4 regions of the Micromonospora sp. NPDC003816 genome follow, and region 2 is predicted to be linked to each of the others. Evidence: riboswitches for the same ligand, from Rfam matches in the RefSeq annotation. Region 2 holds a riboswitch; each other region holds the start of a gene.
What was found. A riboswitch is a leader RNA that binds a small molecule or an ion and turns the genes downstream of it on or off. The one in region 2 is predicted to bind cobalamin.
Positions count from the first base shown of each region.

Region 1 (4,903 bases), on a different contig from region 2:
CAGGGCCTCGTGGCAGACCCTGGTCGCCTACGTGCGGGCCACCGTGCTGGTGGCGTTCATCGACGCGGTGGGCATCGGTATCGCGCTGGTGCTGTTCGACGTGCCGTTCGCCTTCGCCCTGGCCGCGCTGGTCTTCCTCGGCGCGTTCATCCCGATCGTCGGTGCCACGCTCTCCGGCGCGGTGGCGGTGCTGGTCGCCCTGGTGGACGGCGGCTGGGTCACCGCGCTGTTCATCCTCGGCGCGGTGATCGTGGTGCAGCAGGTCGAGGGGAACGTCCTCCAGCCGTGGATCATGGGCAAGGCGGTGGCGCTGCACCCGCTGCCCGTGGTGCTGGCGGTCACCGCCGGTGTGGTGCTCGACGGCATCTTCGGCGCGCTCATCGCCGTACCGCTGATCGCCGTGCTCAACACCGCGGTCCGGCGGCTGGCCCGACGCCTCCCGCCGGCCGAGCAGCCACCGCCCCCGGAGGCGGTCGTGGTCAAGGCCACCGCACCCTGACCCTTCCGGTCCTCTCGGGTGTGCGGTCCGTCGGCGGTGCCCGCCGGTGGGCGGCTCCCACCGGCGGGCACCACGGGTCAGGCGTCGCTCGGCGCGGGCGTCGGCCCGTCGGCGGCCAGTTCGGCGCGGACCGAGGCGGCGGCCCGGACCAGCGCGGTCAGTGCGGGACGGACCTCGTCGTAGCCCCGGGTCTTGAGCCCGCAGTCGGGGTTGACCCAGAGCCGGTCCGGCCCGACGACCGCCGCCGCCCGGCGCAGCGCGGTGACCACCTCGGCGCCGTCGGGCACCCGGGGCGAGTGGATGTCGTAGACACCCGGCCCGATGCCCCGGGTGTAGCCGACGGTGGCCAGGTCGTCGAGGATCTCCATCCGGGAACGTGACGCCTCGATGCTGGTCACGTCGGCGTCCAGGGCGTCGATGGCGGGCAGCACCTCGCCGAACTCCGAGTAGCACAGGTGGGTGTGGATCGCCGTGGCGTCGGCGACGCCGCTGGTCGCCAGTCGGAACGCCGCCACCGACCAGTCCAGGTAGCCGGCGTGGTCCCGGCGGCGTGGTGGCAGCAGTTCCCGCAGGGCGGGCTCGTCGACCTGGATGATCCGGATGCCCGCCGCCTCCAGGTCCCGCGCCTCGTCACGCAGGGCCAGGGCGACCTGCCGGGCGGTCTCCGCCAGCGGCTGGTCCACCCGGACGAACGACCAGGCCAGGATGGTCACCGGACCGGTGAGCATGCCCTTGACCGGCCGGTCGGTGAGGGACTGGGCGTACCGGGACCAGGTCACCGTGATCGGTGCGCGCCGGGTCACGTCGCCGTACAGGATCGGTGGGCGTACGCACCGGGAGCCGTACGACTGGACCCAGCCGTGGGCGGTGGCGGCGAAGCCGTCGAGGTGTTCGGCGAAGTACTGCACCATGTCGTTGCGCTCCGGCTCGCCGTGCACCAGCACGTCCAGCCCGAGGCGTTCCTGTTCGGCCACCACCTCGGCGATCTCGGCCCGCATCCGCTCGGCGTAGCCGGCCGCGTCCAGGCGACCGGCCCGGTGCTCGGCCCGGGCCCGGCGCAACGCCTCGGTCTGCGGGAACGACCCGATGGTGGTGGTCGCCAGCACGGGCAGCCCGAGGCGTCGGCGCTGGGCCTCGGCGCGCTGCGGGTACGGGCCGCGTCGGGTGTGCTCGGGCCGTAGGGCCTCCAGGCGGGCACGGACCGCGTCGTCGCGCCACTGTGCCGGCACCGGCGCAGGCGCGGCGGGCAGCTCGCCCACCCCGTCGCGCAGCACCCGACCGAGCGCGACCACCTCGTCGACCTTCTGACGGGCGAACGCCAACCGGTCCCGTAGCCGGGGGTCCAGCTCGGTCTCGGCGGCCAGGTCCACCGGCACGTGCAGCAGCGAGCAGGAGGTGGACACGGCCACGCTGTCGGCGAGCCCGGTGAGGGTGGCGCCGACAGCCGCAGCGGCCCGCAGGTCGGTCCGCCACACGTTGCGGCCGTCGACCAGCCCGGCGACCACGGTCCGGCCCGGCAGCGCGCCGTGGCCGGCGAGCCGGTCCAGGTCACCCGGACCGGCGACCAGGTCCAACCCGATCGCCTCGATCGGCGTGTCCAGCAAGGCGGGCAGCGCGTCGCCGAGTTCGCCGAAGTAGGCGGCGACGAACAGGCGGGGCCGGTGGGTCAGCGCGCCGAGGCGGGCGTAGGCGGCGCTGAGGGCGCGGATCTCGGCGTCGGACCGGTCGCCGACGTACGCCGGTTCGTCGAGCTGCACCCACGGCACCCCGACGTCGGCGAGCGCGGTCAGCAGGTCGGCGTAGACGTCGACGAGGTCGTCCAGCCGGTCGAACGGGCGGAACCCGTCCGGCGCGTCGGCGGTGGGCTTGGCGAGCAGCAGCAGGGTGGCCGGGCCGACCAGCACCGGACGGGTGGTGATGCCGAGCGCCCGCGCCCGCCCGTAATCGGTCAGGGGCGTGTCGGCCCGGGCGGCGAAGGCGGTGTCCGGGCCGATCTCGGGCACCAGGTAGTGGTAGTTGGTGTCGAACCACTTCGTCATCTCCAGCGGCGGCTCCTGGGCGGTGCCGCGTGCCATGGCGAAGTAGGTGTCCAGCTCACCGAGGCCGAGCCGGCGGAACCGGTCGGGTACGGCGTCGACCGTGACGGCCGCGTCGAGCACGTGGTCGTAGAGCGAGAACGTGTTGGACGGTACGGCGGACAGGCCGGCGTCGTGCAACGTACGCCAGGTCTCCTCGCGTACCTGCGCGGCGGTGGCCCGCAGGGTCGGCTCGTCGATGCGGCCGGCCCAGTAGCCCTCGACTGCGGTCTTGAGTTCACGGCGCGGGCCGATGCGCGGATAGCCGAGCACGGTGCTCGTGCCGAACGGAGTGGTCATGTCGCCAGGGTTCCCTTCCCTCGAGGTCCGGCGGTACGGCTCCGGGGAAGGCTGGGGAGGGCACGGTGCGACGACCGACCTCGCCCGGGCCCTCCCGCGAGGCCGACGGCGGCGTGCGCGGCTGCGCACGCGGCACGGGCAGGTCTTCGGACTCGTGGGCGCGACCGGCTGGGCCGGTCTCCTACTGGCCGTCGCTTCCCGGACCCGACAGGGCGTCCAGTGCGTGTGACGGCGGTCGTTCCCACTCACCGCTGCGGGGCAGTCCCGGACTCACACCGGGTTCCCTCTTACGACGCCTCGACCGGACGGCCGGGGCGAACCAGTACCGTCTCGGATCCTAGCGTCCGGATCACGCGTGACGACCGGCGCGCGGGTGTGATGTCCGCACGGCGACACGGGGTCGAGCGGAGCGTGAACAACGACTCATCCGGCTTCCGCTGGCGTGATCTTGGTGTTAGCTTTTTGCAAAGACTTGGCAAGAACAACGACTTTGCGTGGGAGAGCGGTGAGCGTCACCACCCTGCCGACGAGCCCGACGGACGTGCTCGGTGTGGCGGCGCAGCGCCGCCGGACCGGCCTCTGGCTGCTCGCGCTGACCCTCGGCCTGGTCCTGACCGGCCTGGTCGCGGTCGGGGCCGGGGCGATCGGCATCCCGCCGCTCACGGTGGCCCGGATCATCGGGCACCAGCTCGTCGGCGTGCCGGGCGAGGTGAGCTGGACCGGACCGCAGCAGGCGATCGTCTGGCAGGTCCGACTGCCCCGGGTCCTGCTCGGCATGCTGGTCGGCGCCGGGCTGGCGGTCTGCGGCGTGGCCTTGCAGGCCATGGTCCGCAACGTGCTCGCCGACCCGTACCTGCTGGGGATCAACTCCGGCGCCTCCAGCGGCGCGGCCGCCGCGATCCTCTTCGGCGCCGGCGCCGGCTTCGGCCAGTACGCGCTCTCCACCAGCGCGTTCGTCGGCGCGCTCGGCGCCTCGCTGCTGGTCTTCCTGATCGCGCGCAGCGGCGGCCGGGTCACCTCCATCCGGCTGCTGCTGGCCGGCGTCGCCGTCGGGTACGCGCTGTACGCCACCACCAGCTTCCTGATCTTCGCCTCCGGATCCGCCGAGGGTGCCCGGTCGGTGATGTTCTGGCTCCTCGGGTCGCTGGGCCTGGCCCGCTGGAACGCCCTGCTGCTGATCGCCGCCGTGGTGCTGATCGGCACCATCGGATACCTGACCGTCGTCGGACGGCGGCTCGACGTGCTGGCCATCGGCGACGAGACCGCGCACACCCTGGGCGTCTCGCCGGACCGGTTCCGCCTCCGGCTGCTCGTGCTGGTCTCGCTCAGCGTCGGCATCCTGGTCTCCGCCGCCGGCAGCATCGGTTTCGTCGGCCTGGTCGTGCCGCACCTGGCCCGCCGCATCGTCGGCGCACCGCACGTCCGGGTGGTGCCGGTGGCCGCGCTGCTCGGGGCGATCCTCCTGGTCTGGGCCGACGTGCTGGCCCGGGTGCTGCTGGCACCGCAGGAGATCCCGATCGGCATCATCACCTCCCTGCTCGGTGCCCCCTTCCTGCTGGTCCTGATCCGTCGTCTGCACGCCTCCGGCGCCTGAACGCCCGTCCGTCAAGGAGAACCGATGTTGAAGGCTCGCCGCCTCGCCACCGCCGCCGCCTCCGCGTGCGTGCTGCTCGTCGCCGGGTGCGGCGGCGGCACCGACGGACCGACCGACGCCGCCCCCGGCTACCCGGTCACCGTGACCAACTGCGGCGTGGACGTCACCTTCGACGCCCCTCCGCAGCGGATCGTGCTACTCAAGAGCGCCGCCGTGCCGTACCTGCACGCGCTCGGCGTGCTGGACCGGGTCACCGCGCGGGCGGGGCAGTACCCGAAGGAGTACTACGACGCGGCGACCCAGGGCGAGCTGGACCGCATCCCGTTGCTGACCGACAAGACCGACACCAGCGGCCACCTCCAGATCTCCAAGGAGGTGGTGATCAGCCAGGAGCCCGACCTGGTCCTCGGCGAGGTCGACAACCTCTCCCGCGAC
Region 1 covers NZ_JBIANP010000012.1:121,918-126,820, forward strand. Annotated here, with positions in the region: gene ACFYTT_RS27170 (AI-2E family transporter) at 1-499, shown strand, start outside; gene metE (5-methyltetrahydropteroyltriglutamate--homocysteine S-methyltransferase) at 577-2,874, opposite strand; cobalamin riboswitch at 2,994-3,213, opposite strand; gene ACFYTT_RS27180 (iron ABC transporter permease) at 3,380-4,468, shown strand; gene ACFYTT_RS27185 (ABC transporter substrate-binding protein) at 4,493-4,903, shown strand, end outside.
Region 1: another riboswitch for cobalamin. It lies ahead of metE (5-methyltetrahydropteroyltriglutamate--homocysteine S-methyltransferase); the one in region 2 lies ahead of ACFYTT_RS30075 (ABC transporter substrate-binding protein).

Region 2 (4,903 bases):
TCGTCGTCGCCGAGGCCGTTCGCCTTCAGGCGGTCGCCGAGGGTGGCGGCGACCTGGTTGGCGCCGTACGCGGTGCAGCGCGGCCCACGGCACACCAGCACGTGTCGGCGGTGTCGGGTGATCTGCGACCAGGCGGGGCTGCGGAACGGTCCGGGGTTGCCGTCGAGCGTGGTGTGGTCGCCGGTGACGGCGTCGCTGACTGCTGTGACCAGCGCGGGCTGTGTCGCCAACGGCGGGGCGAGCAGCACGCGTACCTGCCGGTCCCGGGTGGTACGCCAGTGGGCCACCGCGCGGCGGAGCCAGGTGTCGAGGTACCGGTCGGGCGGCAGGTGCACGGCCACGAGCAGGACCTCGTCATGCTCCGGTACGGCGTCGAGGGCGGCGTGCAGGGAGGGCTCGGCGCCGTCGAGGAAACAGGCCCGCACCGGTACGCCCACGGCCTCGGCGACCGCTGCGGCGAGGCGGTGGATCGCGTCGTGGCCGCCGTGGTGGGCCGCCCCGCGCGAGACGAGCAGGACGTTCATACTGCCGGGGCCCGGTAGGTGATGACCGGTCGTCCATCATGGACCGTCACGTCGGCGTCCACGGCGTACACGTCGGCGAGCAGCGCGGGCGTCAGCACGTCGGCAGGCGTTCCGGTGGCGACGACCCGACCGTGGTGCAGCACCACCACGAGGTCGCAGAACATCGCGGCCAGGTTGAGGTCGTGCAGGGCGGCGAGAGTGGTGACGGCGCTGCGACGGACCAGGCCCAGCAGTTGGAGCTGGTGGCCGATGTCGAGGTGGTTGGTGGGCTCGTCGAGCAGGAGCAGTTGCGGTTCCTGGGCCAGGGCCCGGGCGAGTTGGACCCGTTGGCGTTCCCCGCCGGAGAGCGTCTGCCAGCGGCGGTGGGCGTACCCGGTCATGTCGACGCGGTCGAGCGCGTCGGCGGCGGCGGCCCGGTCGGTGTCGGTGTCCGACCAGCGGGAGCGGCGGTGCGGGGTGCGGCCGAGCAGCACCACGTCGAGCGCGGTCAGGTCGAGGTCGGTCTCGGCGTACTGGGCGAGCAGGGCCATCCGCCGTGCCGCGCTGGCACGCGGCAGCCCGGCCACGTCGTCGCCCGCGACGGTCACGGTCCCGGATCGGGGGGCGATCAACCCGGCGACGACCCGCAATAGGGTGGTCTTGCCGGACCCGTTGGGGCCGAGCAGTCCGACCAGGGTGCCGCGCGGCGCCGCGCACGTCACGCCGTCGAGGAGTCGCGCGGCCGGCACCGACCACGAGACGTCGCGGATCTCCAGCATCAGGTGTTCCGGTCCCCTCGGCGCAGCAGTAGCACGAACGCGGGCACCCCGAGCAGGGCGGTCAGCACGCCCACCGGCAGTTCGCGGGGGTCGAACAGGGTCCTGGCCGCAGTGTCCACCCAGATGAGGAAGATCGCTCCGGCGAGGACGACGACCGGCAGCAGCCGCCGGTGGTCGGGGCCGGTGAACCGCCGCACGGCGTGCGGCAGGATCAGGCCGACGAACCCGATCGCGCCGCTTATCGAGACCAGCACGGCGGTCAGCAGCGCCGTGGTGACCAGCAGCAGCCACCGGACACGCCGGACGTCCACGCCGAGGGCGGCGGCGGCCTCCTCGCCGAACGCGAACGCGTTGAGCGCACGGGCGAACCGGAGGATCACGGCGAACCCCACCGCGAGCAGCGGCGTCGCCCACGCCAGTGCGGTCCAGTCGACGCGGGCGAGCGAGCCGGACAGCCAGAAGGTGATGCTCTGGGTGGCATGCGGATGGGCCACCCAGATGATCACGAACGTCGTCAGCGCGGCGCAGAGCTGCGCGACGGCGACGCCGGCCAGCACCACCCGGGTCGGTCGCAGGACCGCGCGCCGGCCGGCGGCGGCGACCACGACGGCGAACGCGGCGAGCGCCCCCACGAACGCGCCCCCGGTGAGCGCCACGGCACCCGCGCCGAGTCCCAGGACCAGGACGGCCACGGCACCCAGCGACGCCCCCGAGGAGACACCCAGGAGGTACGGGTCGGCGAGCGGATTGCGGGTGACGGTCTGCATGACCGCCCCGCAGGCCGCGAGGCCGGCCCCGACCACGGCGGCGCCCAGCACCCTCGGCAGCCGCAGTTCCCACACGATGTGGTCCCGCAGCAGCGGCACGTCGGCGCTCGTCAGGCCGAGATGATCGGTGATCACCAGCCACACGGTGCCCAGCGACAGGTCTGCGGGCCCCACCGTCACGGCCGCGGCCACCGACAACACCAGGCCACCCGCGAGTACGACCACCACGGCCACCATGCGCACCGCTCGGACCGGCTTCGCCGGAGTAGTCTGCGCCGGCCGGGTGGTGACGGTGGTCAGCTGCTCACCCCGCCGACGCCCCGGGCCAGCGCCTCCACGGCGAGCACGTTCCGCACCCCGGCCGCGGTGGAGGAGAAGGCCAGGGTGACGTACCGCTTGCCCTTGACGGCCGGCAGGTCCCTGAGCGCCGCGTGCTTCTCGAGGAACGCCTGCTTGTCGGCGGCGGTGTCCCAGCTCGCGTCGACGAGCACGATGACGTCGGGGTTGCGCTCGACGACGGCCTCCCAGTTGGTGTCGGCCCAACTGCCGGTCAGGTCGTCGAAGATGTTGGTGACCCCGGCCGCAGACATGATCATCGCCGGGCCGCCACAGCAGGCGCCGGCACTGGGCGCGTCGTTGCCGCCGTCCCACCAGAGCACCCGCGTGCCCTTCGCGCCCGCCGACACGTTCGCGATGCGCTGCTTCTGGTCGGCGATCAGCGTCTCGGCCCGCTCCACGACGCCGAAGATCGTGGCGATCTCCCGGATCTCGGTGAACACGTCGTCGATCGCCAGCTTCGCCGGTCGCGTCTCCTTCGGACATCCGGCGGTGGAGACGTACGTGCCCACGCCGAGTTTCTGCCAGTCGGCGCGGTCACCGGCCCCCTCGTCGCCGAACGCGCTCGCGAAGGAGGCGTAGACGAAGTCGGGCTCCAGTTCGAGCAACTTCTCCTTCGACGGGTACTCCTTGGCCAACACCGGCACCTTCGCGTACGCGGCGGCGTACTCCGGTAGCACCTCGTCGTCGAGGTAGGCGGTGCCGGCCATGCGGTCCTCCAGGCCGAGCGCCAGCATGATCTCGGTGGCAGGCTGGTTCATCGTCACCACCCGCGCCGGAGGGCTCGGGACCGTGACCGGTGTGCCGCAGTTGGTCACCGAGACCGGCCCGGCGGCGGGGGCCGTGGCAGTCGGCTCACTGTGGCCGGTCGCGGAGCATCCGCCGACCAGGGCGAGCATGACGGAGAGCGGCGCAGCAACGCGCCAGGACGCAGGGAACCGCATAGCGGGACCACCTTCCAGCACCTCGTGGACGGGTCGTACAGGTGCCGTGGCCGGTCTCCTGGCTGACGGGTGGTGCGCCGGTGGCCGGCCTTCCCAGGCATACGCCCAGTGACCTTGCGGTGGCCTCCAGCATCCCGATCACAGTGGCGAGGGCCGCACCGGTTTCACACCGGCTTCCCGAGCACCACGGCGAGGTCACCCTAACCAACGCAGGCAGCACCGTCAGTGGCCTAGATCATGGCGGGAGTCCACGTCGGCTCCGCCTGCCCCGGGACGGCCATTGCGGGATCGTTGAACGGGTGTTTAATCTGGTGTCGTGGCGTCGGACGACGTGATGTCGGCAGGGCGCGGTGGCGAGTTCGCCACCGCGAGCCGTATCCGTGACGCCGCCATCTCCCGCTTCGCTCGGGAGGGATTCGGTGCCGGGCTGCGCGCCATCGCCGCCGACGCCGGTGTCGCCGCCGGTCTGATCGTTCATCACTTCGGCTCGAAGGACGGCCTGCGTCGCGCCTGCGACGAACAGGTGCTCGCCGTGATGCGCGAGCAGAAGGCGAAGACACTGACCGACGGCACCGGCACGACCCTGTTGGCGCAACTGGCGGAGGTCGAGCAGTACGCGCCGATCGTGCGATACCTGCTGCGCAGCATGCAGGCCGGTGGTGAGCTGGCGGCCACACTCATCGAGCACATGATCGCCGACGCGGAGGAATACCTCTCCACGTCCGAGTCCGCCGGTGTGATCAAGCCCAGCCGGGAGCCCGCCGCCCGTGCGCGGTATCTGGCCTACCAGGCCACCGGCAGCATGGTGCTCTGGTTCACCCTGCACGGAGCCGGTGCCGCCCCGGACCAGTTCGCGGCCCTGTTCCGCCGCTACATCGACGATCTCACGTTGCCGGCCCTGGAATTGTTCACCGAAGGGCTGCTCGTCGACCGGTCGATGCTCGACGAGTACCTGATGTACGTCCCGGATCCGCCTGCCGCCCCCGGCGCGGACACCGCTGCACCGTAGTCACCACATTGCCCTCTGGGCGTGGCCCCTCCTTCCACCGCCGGTCCCACCGGTCGGCGGCATCCGTTCCGGCCCGGTGTGCCGGGCCTTCCTCGAACGAGGTCTCCCGCGATGACTGCTGCCATCGACATCCGACACGTCACCAAGTCCTTCGGCCGCATCCGCGCGTTGGACGGGCTGGACCTGCACGTCGCCGCCGGCACCGTGCACGGCTTCCTCGGCCCCAACGGCGCCGGCAAGTCCACCACCATCCGGATCCTGCTGGGCCTGCTGCGCGCCGACGAAGGCCAGGCCCGGCTGCTCGGCGGTGACCCGTGGGCGGACGCGGTGTCCCTGCACCGTCGGCTCGCCTACGTCCCCGGCGACGTGGAACTGTGGCCGAACCTCACCGGCGGCGAGGCGATCGACCTGTTCGCCCGGCTGCGCGGCGGTGCCGACCCGGTCCGCCGCGACGAACTGTGCCAACGCTTCGAGCTGGACCCGAGCAAGAAGGGCCGCACCTACTCCAAGGGCAACCGGCAGAAGGTGGCGCTGATCTCCGCGCTCGCCAGCGACGTGGAACTGC
Region 2 covers NZ_JBIANP010000019.1:7,149-12,051, forward strand. Annotated here, with positions in the region: gene ACFYTT_RS30060 ((2Fe-2S) ferredoxin domain-containing protein) at 1-524, opposite strand, end outside; gene ACFYTT_RS30065 (ABC transporter ATP-binding protein) at 521-1,282, opposite strand; gene ACFYTT_RS30070 (FecCD family ABC transporter permease) at 1,282-2,274, opposite strand; gene ACFYTT_RS30075 (ABC transporter substrate-binding protein) at 2,346-3,329, opposite strand; cobalamin riboswitch at 3,360-3,533, opposite strand; partial or broken gene ACFYTT_RS30080 (TetR family transcriptional regulator) at 3,664-3,831, shown strand; gene ACFYTT_RS30085 (hypothetical protein) at 3,865-4,338, shown strand; gene ACFYTT_RS30090 (ATP-binding cassette domain-containing protein) at 4,450-4,903, shown strand, end outside.

Region 3 (4,903 bases), on a different contig from region 2:
CGACTCGGTGCCGAAGACACTGGCCGCGAACGACCCGGTGCCGTACTCGCCGTCCGTCCACGCGGCGAGCGTGGACGTCGTGCCCAGGCCGATGACCAGGGCACCGGCGAGTACGGCACGGGTCCGGCGGAGCCGTGGTGTCCCGGCCGGCGTGCGACGGTTGACCACGGCCACCACCTACACGGATTCGGCGAGGAGCTGCCAGGTCTCCGTGACCGACGTGCCCTGCACCAGACCGGCGTCCGCCGTGACGACGAAGCACAGGAACACCGGAGCGCCGGGTGTCGTGGGCGGAGTGCCCTGGGTCAGGTTGAACGACACCGCGCCGGTCACCGAGTCGAGTGCGGTGCCCTCGGCCACGATCCAGGTCGGAGTCGTGGGTGTCGGAGCACAGTCGCCGAACGTCGGGACGGTCGCGATCCCGTAGGTGAGCCCGACGAAGGTGGGCGGTGCGGGGGTGGCCGAGGCCACCGTGACGGTCGCGTCGTACGTCGTGGCCGCGGTCAGGCGCACCGCGAACGGTGCGGCGACCACGTCGTCCGGGCTCATGTTGTCGAAGCCCGTGCTGAACGCCAACGCCGCCGCCGTGCCGGCGGTCGGGTGCTCGGCGTAGGTGGTGCCGTCCGTGCTGCCCTCCATGCTGAAGCTACCGGCGGTGAACGTGCCCGAGGCGTACTCGGAGTCGTTCCAGGCGGCGAGGGTGATCGTGGCGCCGAGGCCGAGCGCGAGCCCGCCGGCCAGGATCGCCTTGAGCTTGCGACGACCTCCTCGACTGCTCGACTCGCCCGTCGTCATCCCTGTCGGTCCAGTCAACTTGTCCTCCTCGTGCATCCCCGTTGGCGTGCTGTCACGCAGGGACACGATAAAGCTCTAATGCGGACAAGTCGGGCATAAATTCCGAAACTTCACGGAGGTGTATCGACCGGCATCAAGTAAATCGAATTCGTTTCGCGATGCCGCTAGCATCGCCGGATGGCAACGCGACTCGTGCAGATCAACATGAAGGCCCGGGACGACTCCGCGCTGGGCGCTTTCTGGGCGGCGGCGCTCGGTTGGGGGATCTCCAGCGAGGAGCCAGGCGTCACCAACCTCGAACCCGAGGGTGTCGACTATCCCGACCCGGTCGCCGTCTTCGTCGACCTCGTCGTCTCCGCAGAACCCAAGACGGCGAAGAACCGGGTACACCTCGACCTCGCCACCACCTCGGCGGACCATCACGCCGCGACGGTCGCGCGTCTGAAGGAACTCGGTGCCACCCCCGCCGACGTGGGTCAGGGCGACGTCCCGTGGACGGTGATGGCCGACCCGGAGGGCAACGAGTTCTGCGTCCTGGAACCCCGGCCGACGCTCCAGTACGTCGGACCGGTCGCCGCCGTCGTGGTCGACTGCGCGGACCCGCGCGCCATGGCCGACTTCTGGAGCACCGCCACGGACTGGCGTGTGCACGACGTCACCGACCGCGCAGCGGTCCTGCGCTCCGCCGCCGACGTGGGCCCGTACCTGCACTTCCTCCGCACGCCCGACGTGAAGACCGGCTGGAACCGGGTCCACCTCGACGTCCGCCCGTATCCCGGTGACGACCCGCAGGCCGAGGTGGACAGGCTGCGGACACTGGGCGCCACCACCGTGGACGTGGGCCGCGACGATCTCCCGTGGACGGTCATGGCCGACCCGGAGGGCAACGAGTTCTGCCTCCTCGCCCCCGGCTGACGCGCACCCGGGATCAGCGGTCCGACGGCTCCCACCGGTCCCGGTGCACCGCTGCCTGCCAGGGACGGCGCTGCCGCCAGCCGTGTCGCTCCAGGTCCGGCACCTGCTCCAGGTGGGTGACCGGACCCAGGCACAGCCAGGCCACCGGGCGGACACCCGCCGGGATCCGCAGCAGGTCCCGCACGAACGGCTCCCGGTAGAACGAGACCCACCCCACGCCGAGCCGCTCGGCCGTGGCCGCCAGCCACAGATTCTGGATCGCCAGGCACACCGAGTACAGGCCGGCGTCGGCGATGGCGTGCCGACCCAGCACCGTCGGGGACCCCCGGTCCGGGTCGTACGTCACCACGACGGAGAGCGTCGACTCCACCACTCCGTCGATCTTGATCCGGCTGAACCGGCGCGCCTCCTCCCCGTGCAGACCGGCGGCGAAGACGTCCCGTTCCTGCTGCACGTGGCGGTGGAACTCCGCCCGCAACCCAGGATCGCGGACCAGGATGAAGTCCCACGGCTGCGACAGACCGACGCTGGGCGCGGCATGCGCGGCGGCCAGTACCCGATCGAGGACCTCGGCCGGGATCGGCGCGCCGGTGAACTCGCCCCGTACGTCCCGGCGGGCGTGGATGACCTCGTACACATCGTCGAACATGGGCAGGCTCCCGCTGCGCTCCAGGCCCTGCCCTCACGGCAGGGCAACCAGGCGCGAGGCCGGTCTTCGGACTTCCGGATCGTCACCTCACCGCCCGCCTTCCCGGCCCGAGCCGGGCCAGTGGCTGCGCGTGACGCGCGTGGGCGGCAGCTCCCCGGTCACCGCGGCGGGCCCGTGCCGGACTCTCACCGGCTTCCCGATTCTCCCCACCACCGGCGGGGCACCTCGCAACAGTTCGTGCCGCCGAGCACCCTACCGGACACCGTCGTCCGTCGGCGCTTCCCGATCGAGTCACTAGTCTCGGTGCCGTGACCTCCGAGACCACGCCCCTGCGGCAGCTCACCCTCGATCAGCTCCGGAAGCGGACGAGCGAGAAGTGGCGCGCCCACCCGGGCGACGTGCTGCCGATGTTCGTGGCGGAACTGGACGCGCCGCTGGCCGGGCCGGTCGTCGACGCGATCACAGAGGCCGTCCGACGTGGTGACACGGGCTACCCCGCCGGCACCGCCTACGCCGAGGCGCTCGCCAACTTCGCCCGCGACCGCTGGGACTTCGACGGCATCGCCGTGGACCGCACCACGATGGTCCCGGACGTGATGAGCGGCATCGTCGAGGTCCTCGACGTGATCTGCGGCCGGACGGACGCTGTCGTGGTCAACTGCCCGGTCTACGCGCCGTTCTACCAGGTGGTGGGGCGTACCGGTCGCCCCATCGAAGAGGCCCCGCTCGGCACGGACGGCCGGATCGACATGACGGTCCTGGACGACGCGTTCCGGCGCGCGGCACGTCGTGGCTCCCGGCCCGCGTACCTGCTGTGCAGCCCGCACAACCCGACCGGCAGCGTGCACACCGCCGACGAACTCGCCGAGGTCGCCGCACTGGCGGACCGGCATGGTGTGCGTGTGGTGGTCGACGAGATCCACGCGCCGCTGGTGCTGGCCGGGGCGAGGTTCACGCCGTACCTGAGCGTGCCGGGCGCCGAGAACGGCTTCTCGGTGATCTCCGCGTCCAAGGCCTGGAACCTCGCCGGTCTCAAGGCCGCCGTCGCCGTCGCCGGACCCGCTGCGGTCGACGATCTCGCCCGCATCCCCGCCTGGGTCAACGAGAGCCCCAGCCATGTCGGAGTGCTGGCCCACGTCGCCGCCCTGCGGGACGGCGGCGGATGGCTCGACGCCCTCCTGGCCGATCTCGACGAGAACCGTCGTCTCCTCGCCCGGCTACTCGCCGAACACCTTCCCGCGGTCCGATACCGCCCTGGCGAGGGCACCTATCTGGCCTGGCTCGACTGCCGCGCCCTCGGCCTCGGTGACGACCCCGCCGCGACTTTCCTCGAACGCGGCCGGGTGGCGCTCAGTCCCGGCCCCGTCTTCGGCACCGGGGGAGCGGGACACGCGCGATTCAACCTCGGCACCACCCCCGAGCTGGTCGCCGAAGGAGTGCGGCGGATGGCCGGGGCACTGACCTGACGCCGGTGGCACTGCCGGCCCGTTCGCAGCGAACGCCGGGATTGCTACTGTGGTGAACATGTATGCACCCGAGGATCGCACCGCCAAGGCGATCATTCGGGACACGGCCCTGGAACTCTTCGGCGAACAGTGGCCGGCGGCCGCGTCGCTCAAGCAGGTGGCGGAGCGCGCGGGAGTCTCGCAGTCGCTCATCATCAAGCACTACGGGTCGCGGGAGGGCCTGGTCGCCGCCGTGGACGCGCACGTGCTGGGCGTGTTGGGCAACGCGCTGGAGGCACTCGCCGAGACAGCCGGTTCCGGCCCGCCCGACCGCTTCCTCGCGTCGGCCGACGCGCTGTCCTCCCCGTCGGCCACCCGGTATCTCGCGCACCTGCTCGTCGGCACCACGTCGCGCTCGGTCGAGGCGTACCGGATGCTGCAGGGGTTCGCCGACTCGCTCATGCACCGGATGGCCGACGCGGGCGCGGTCGCCCCGGACGTGGACCGGGCACAGCTCGCGGTCGTGCTGCTGGCCCACGAGCTCTCCATCATCCTGCTGCGCGACCGCATCACCGACGTGCTCGGCACCGATCCGATGGGCCACGACGGCCTGCGGCGCTGGTGGGGCACCATCGACCGGCTCTACTCCGGCACCGCGATCCAGGAGCCCGTCCCGGCCGACGGCTGAGTGACGTCGTCGAGTCGGGCTCCGCCGGACAGACCCTCGACTCGACGGGTGCATAAACGTTCACTATGCTGAGCGATAGTTCACCACCCGTCCTGCGAGCGAACGGCAGCCATGCCCACGACCTGCTGCCCGGCTCCGTGACCAGGGAAGGGACGTCATGACCGACACCGGAGAAACCCGCACGCGCACCGAGGACGTCGCCGTGTCCGAGCGTGCCCTGGCCCGCACCGGGACCCTCGTCCTCACCGGCTTCGCCCTGCTCTGGGCGGTCTCCGGCCTGCACCCCGCGCCCGCCGCCGCGCGCATCCCGCTGCTCGTCGCCGCGACCGTGATCACCGCCACCGTCCTCGCCCTGGGGATGACCCGGCCTCGACCGCAGGACCACCGCCGACTGTCGGCGTCCTGGATGCG
Region 3 covers NZ_JBIANP010000001.1:461,947-466,849, forward strand. Annotated here, with positions in the region: gene ACFYTT_RS01940 (hypothetical protein) at 1-168, opposite strand, end outside; gene ACFYTT_RS01945 (SipW-dependent-type signal peptide-containing protein) at 178-813, opposite strand; gene ACFYTT_RS01950 (VOC family protein) at 973-1,710, shown strand; gene bluB (5,6-dimethylbenzimidazole synthase) at 1,724-2,359, opposite strand; cobalamin riboswitch at 2,399-2,602, opposite strand; gene ACFYTT_RS01960 (MalY/PatB family protein) at 2,668-3,825, shown strand; gene ACFYTT_RS01965 (TetR/AcrR family transcriptional regulator) at 3,884-4,492, shown strand; gene ACFYTT_RS01970 (hypothetical protein) at 4,695-4,903, shown strand, end outside.
Region 3: another riboswitch for cobalamin. It lies ahead of bluB (5,6-dimethylbenzimidazole synthase); the one in region 2 lies ahead of ACFYTT_RS30075 (ABC transporter substrate-binding protein).

Region 4 (4,903 bases), on a different contig from region 2:
TCGATGAAGGGGGCGCGGGCCGCCGCCAGGTCGATCAGCGCCCGCTGCGGCAGCTCCCACGCGGTCCGGAACAGCTCGCGTACGTCGGCGGGCAGCTCGACCACGCCCTGCACGGAACCCTCGGCGCGCTTGATCTGCTCCCGGATCGGGGCCGTCCACAGCCCGCGCGCCTTCAGTTCGCGGACCAGATAGGTGTTGATCTGGAGGAACTCGCCGGACATCGTCTCGCGCTTGAACAGGTTGGACACCTGCGGCTCGATGCACTCGTAGCAGCCGGCGATCGAGGCGATGGTGGCGGTCGGGGCGATCGCCACCAGCAGCGAGTTCCGCAGGCCGTGCCGACCGATCGTCTCGCGCAGCGCGGCCCACCGCTCGGTCTGGCCGACCTCGGCGCCCCACAGGTCCGGGTGCAGCTCACCCCGGGCGGCGCGGGTCTCGGCGTACGCGGGATGCGGGCCGAACCGCTCGGCGAGCCCGGCGGAGGTCTCCAACGCGGTCAGGAAGATCTCCTCCTGCACGCGGGTCGACAGCTCCCGGGCGGCCGGGGAGTCGAACGGCAGGCGCAGCGTGAAAAGCGCGTCCTGGAGGCCCATCAGCCCGAGCCCGACGGGGCGCCAGCGCGGGTTCGACGCCGCCGCCTGCTCGGCCGGGTAGTAGTTGATGTCGATCACCCGGTCCAGGAACACCACGGCGGTCCGCACCGTCGCGCGCAGCCGCTCCCAGTCGACCCCGTCCGCGGTGACGTGCGCGCCCAGGTTGACCGACCCGAGGTTGCAGACCGCCGTCTCGGCGTCGTCGTTGACCTCCAGGATCTCGGTGCAGAGGTTCGACAGGTGGATGGTGTTGCCCGGGGCACCGGTCTGGTTGGAGAGCCGGTTCGAGGCGTCCTTGAAGGTCATCCACCCGTTGCCGGTCTGCGCGAGCGTCCGCATCATCCGGCCGTACAGGTCGCGGGCCTTGACGGTCTTGACCGCCTTCTTCTCCGCCGCGCGGTACGCCTCGTCGAACGCCTCACCGAACAGGTCGGGCAGCTCGGGAGCATCCGACGGGTCGACCAGCGACCAGTCGCCGTCCGCCTCGACCCGACGCATGAACTCGTCCGGAATCCAGTTGGCGAGGTTCAGGTTGTGCGTACGACGGGACTCCTCGCCGGTGTTGTCCCGCAGTTCGAGGAACTCCTCCACGTCCGGGTGCCACGGTTCGAGGTAGACGCAGGCCGCGCCCTTGCGACGACCGCCCTGGTTGACCGCGGCCACCCCGGCGTCCAGCGTCTTGAGGAACGGCACGATGCCGTTCGACCTGCCGTTGGTGCCCCGGATCAGGGCGCCCCGACCGCGCACCCGGGACCAGGAGATGCCGATGCCGCCGGAGAACTTGGACAGCTTCGCGACCTGGTGGTAGCGCTCGTAGATGGAGTCGAGCTCGTCGCGCGGCGAGTCGACCAGGAAGCACGAGGACATCTGCGTGTGCCGGGTGCCGGAGTTGAACAGCGTCGGCGAGCTGGGCAGGTAGGCCAGGCTGGACATCAGCCGGTAGAAGCCGATCGCCTCGCCGGGCGTCTGGGACAGGCCGCAGGCGACCCGCAGCAGCCAGTACTGCGGCGTCTCCACCACGAGCCGGGTCTGCGGGTGCCGCAGCAGGTACCGGTCGGCGACGGTGCGCAGGCCGAAGTACTCGAAGCGCAGGTCCCCCGCCGGGTCGACGGCGTCGTCCAGCTTGCGGGCGTTGCGGGCCACGAACGCGGCGGTGTCGACGCCGATCAGGCCCAGGCCGTGTGCGTACCGGATGGACTGGCTGAAGCTGGCCACCTGCTGTCCGCGGACCTCCTTGTCCACGTACGCGGCCAGCAGTCGGGCCGCCAGCTTCGAGTACTGCGGCTCCTCACCGATCAGTTCGGCCGCGGTCTGGATGGAGAGCTTGTCCATCTCGGCCGTGGTCGCGCCGTCGTACAGCCCGCTGATGGTCTTCGTCGCCACCCGCAGCGGGTCGATCTCGTCCAGGTCGGCGACCCACCGCTCGACCGCCTTGACGATCTTGTTGACGTCCACCGGCTCGGTGTCGCCGTTCCGCTTGCGGACCTGCATGACGTGCCGGCGTTGCTCCGGCCCCGCCTGCTCCTGGGTCACCGTCATGTTCCCCTCCTCACGCCTGTCCCCGAGATCGTCGGGTCCGCGCGGGAGGACGCCGCCGGTCTGCCGACGGCACTGCTGCCGTGACGACCAGCTCCTGGCGTCGGCCGTCCCACGCGGCCTTCGACCGCCGCACACGTCGCGTGCGGCGCGCTGGCAGGTCTTCGGACTCGTGGGCCTGATGCTCGCGCCTACTGGCCGTCGCTTCCCAGACCTGGCGGGTCCAGTGCGTGATGACGGCGGTCGTTCCCACTCACCGCTGCGGGGCAGTCCCGGATTCACACCGGGTTCCCTCTTGCCTCGACCGCCGTGGAGCGGCGGTCGAACCAGCTACGGGGCACACCATATATGGGTGCGGTGCGGAGATGGCAACACCAGATGCTGTGCCGGGCGTGTCGCGTGTCAGATGACGGGCATCCCGGCGACCGTCGGCCGGGTACTCGATCATGCCCACTAGCATCGTCGCGTGCAGACTGCGGCCGGACCCGGCGACCGACGGACACTGCTCGACGTCCTCGTCCAGGCCGCGGATCGCGCACCCGACCAGGTGGTCGTGCACGTTCGCGAGGACGGCACCGAGCGCACCGTCACCGTGCGGCAGTTGCGGGACGAGTCGCTGCGGGTGGCGGGCGGCTACCGGGCGGCCGGCGTGATCCCCGGCACCCCGGTGATCCTGGTCGCCGACGCCGGCGACGACTTCCAGCCGCTGTTCTGGGGGGCGCTCGCCGCCGGGCTGGTCCCGGTGCCGCTGCCGCCCGAACCGGCCCGGGTACGGGCGGTGCGCGAGCTGCTCGCCGACGCGGTGACCGTGGTGGACGACGCCACCGGGGCGGTCGCCGACGGGCTGGCGGGCCTGGTGCTGCGGCTGGCCGACCTGCGTACCAGCCCCCCGCTGGAGGAGTCGTTCGCCGCCGACCCCGACGACGTGGCGTTCCTCCAGTTCTCCTCCGGCAGCACCGGCACGCCGCGCGGGGTGGAGCTGACCCACGCCAACGTGCTGGCCAATGTGGAGCAGTCCCGGCTGGCCAGCGGCGCCGGGCCGGACGACGTGCTGGTCACCTGGATGCCGTACTTCCACGACATGGGGTTGATCGGCACCCACCTGACCCCGCTGGCCATCGGGTGCACGCAGGTCCGCGTACCTCCGATGGCGTTCGCCAAGCGCCCGGCACTGTGGTTCACCGCCGCCCACCGGCATCGCGCGACCCTGCTCTCGGCGGCGAACTTCGCGCTGGCGCTGGCGGTCCGCCGGGTCCCGACGGATCTTCTCGCCACGCTCGACCTGAGCCGCGTCCGGTGCGTGGTGGTGGGCGCGGAGCCCATCTCCCCCACGGTGTGGCGGGCCTTCCTGACGCACGTCCGCCCGGCCGGGCTCGCCCCGGCCGCCCTGCGACCGGTGTACGGCCTGGCGGAGGCGACCCTCGCGGTGACCTTCCCGCCGCCCGGGGAGGTCGCCGCGCCGCTGGTGCTGGACCGTGCCGCGCTGAGCCAGGGCCGGGCGGTGAGCACCGCGCCGGGTACGCACGCGGTGGAGCTGATGGACCTGGGACACCCCGTGCCCGGCTGCGAGGTACGCGTCGTCGACGAGCGGCACCGTCCGCTGCCCGAGGAGCGGGTGGGCCTGGTCGAGGTACGCGGCCCGAACGTGGCGCGCGGCTACCACCGGGATCCGCAGGCCAGCCGGGAGACCTTCGTGGACGGCTGGCTGCGCACCGGTGACCTGGGCTTCCAGCGCGCCGGCCGGCTCTGTGTGACCGGCCGCGCGAAGGACGTGATCTTCGTCAACGGCCGGACGTTCCACGCGTCCGACCTGGAGGCGGTGGCCGCCGCGACCGCCGGGCTGCCGGCCACGATGACCGCGGTGGTCGGCTGCACCGACCCGGACAGCGGCGGCGAGCGGATCGTGGTCTTCGTGGCCTGGGCCCGTCCGCCCGCCGGGGCAGCCGTGGTGCTCGACGCCACGCGGGCCCGGGTCGCCGAGGCGGCCGGGCACCACGACGTGCGGGTGCTGCCGCTTCCGCCCGGCGCGTTCGCCCGCACCACCAGCGGCAAGCTGCGGCGGCGACGGATGCGCGAACGCTACCTGGCCGGTGACTTCGCCGACCGGGAACGCCGCTGGCACCTGGCGGCGACCAGCCGCCCACGCCCGTCGACGTCCGACCCCACTCCACCGGCGACCTCGACGGACCCACACCCGGTATCCGCGCCGCCGTCCCCGGGGCCGCTGTCCCGGCGACGGGTCGAGCAGGTCGTCCGGGCGGTCTGGGCCCGGGTGCTGGACCGGCCCGCCGACACCATCGCGGCGGACGACCGCTTCCTGGCCATCGGCGGGTCGTCGCTCACGGCGATGGAGGTGCTGGCCGGGCTGGAGGACGCCCTCGGCACCACGTTCGATCCGGCGGACCTGCGGGACTGTCCCACCGTCGCCGCGCTCACCGACCGCATCCTGGCCGGGCCGTCGGCGACCCGGACGGCACCGCTCGGGAGTCCCGTCCCACCGGCACCGGACGACCGCTCCGGCGCGACGCCGCTCGCGGTCATCGGGATGGCCTGCCGGTTCCCCGGCGCGGACGACCCGGACGAGTTCTGGCGCGGGCTCGTCGACGGCGTCGACGCGGTGCGGCCGGTGCCGGAGCACCGGTGGACGCCGCAGGACGGCCGACCTCGCTGGGGGTCCTTCCTGGACGACCCGATGCAGCTCGACGCGGACTTCTTCGGGCTCTCCGACGAGGAGGCCCGGCTCACCGACCCGCACGCCCGACTGTTCCTGGAGA
Region 4 covers NZ_JBIANP010000001.1:756,952-761,854, reverse strand. Annotated here, with positions in the region: gene ACFYTT_RS03265 (ribonucleoside-diphosphate reductase subunit alpha) at 1-2,132, opposite strand, end outside; cobalamin riboswitch at 2,267-2,475, opposite strand; gene ACFYTT_RS03260 (amino acid adenylation domain-containing protein) at 2,596-4,903, shown strand, end outside.
Region 4: another riboswitch for cobalamin. It lies ahead of ACFYTT_RS03265 (ribonucleoside-diphosphate reductase subunit alpha); the one in region 2 lies ahead of ACFYTT_RS30075 (ABC transporter substrate-binding protein).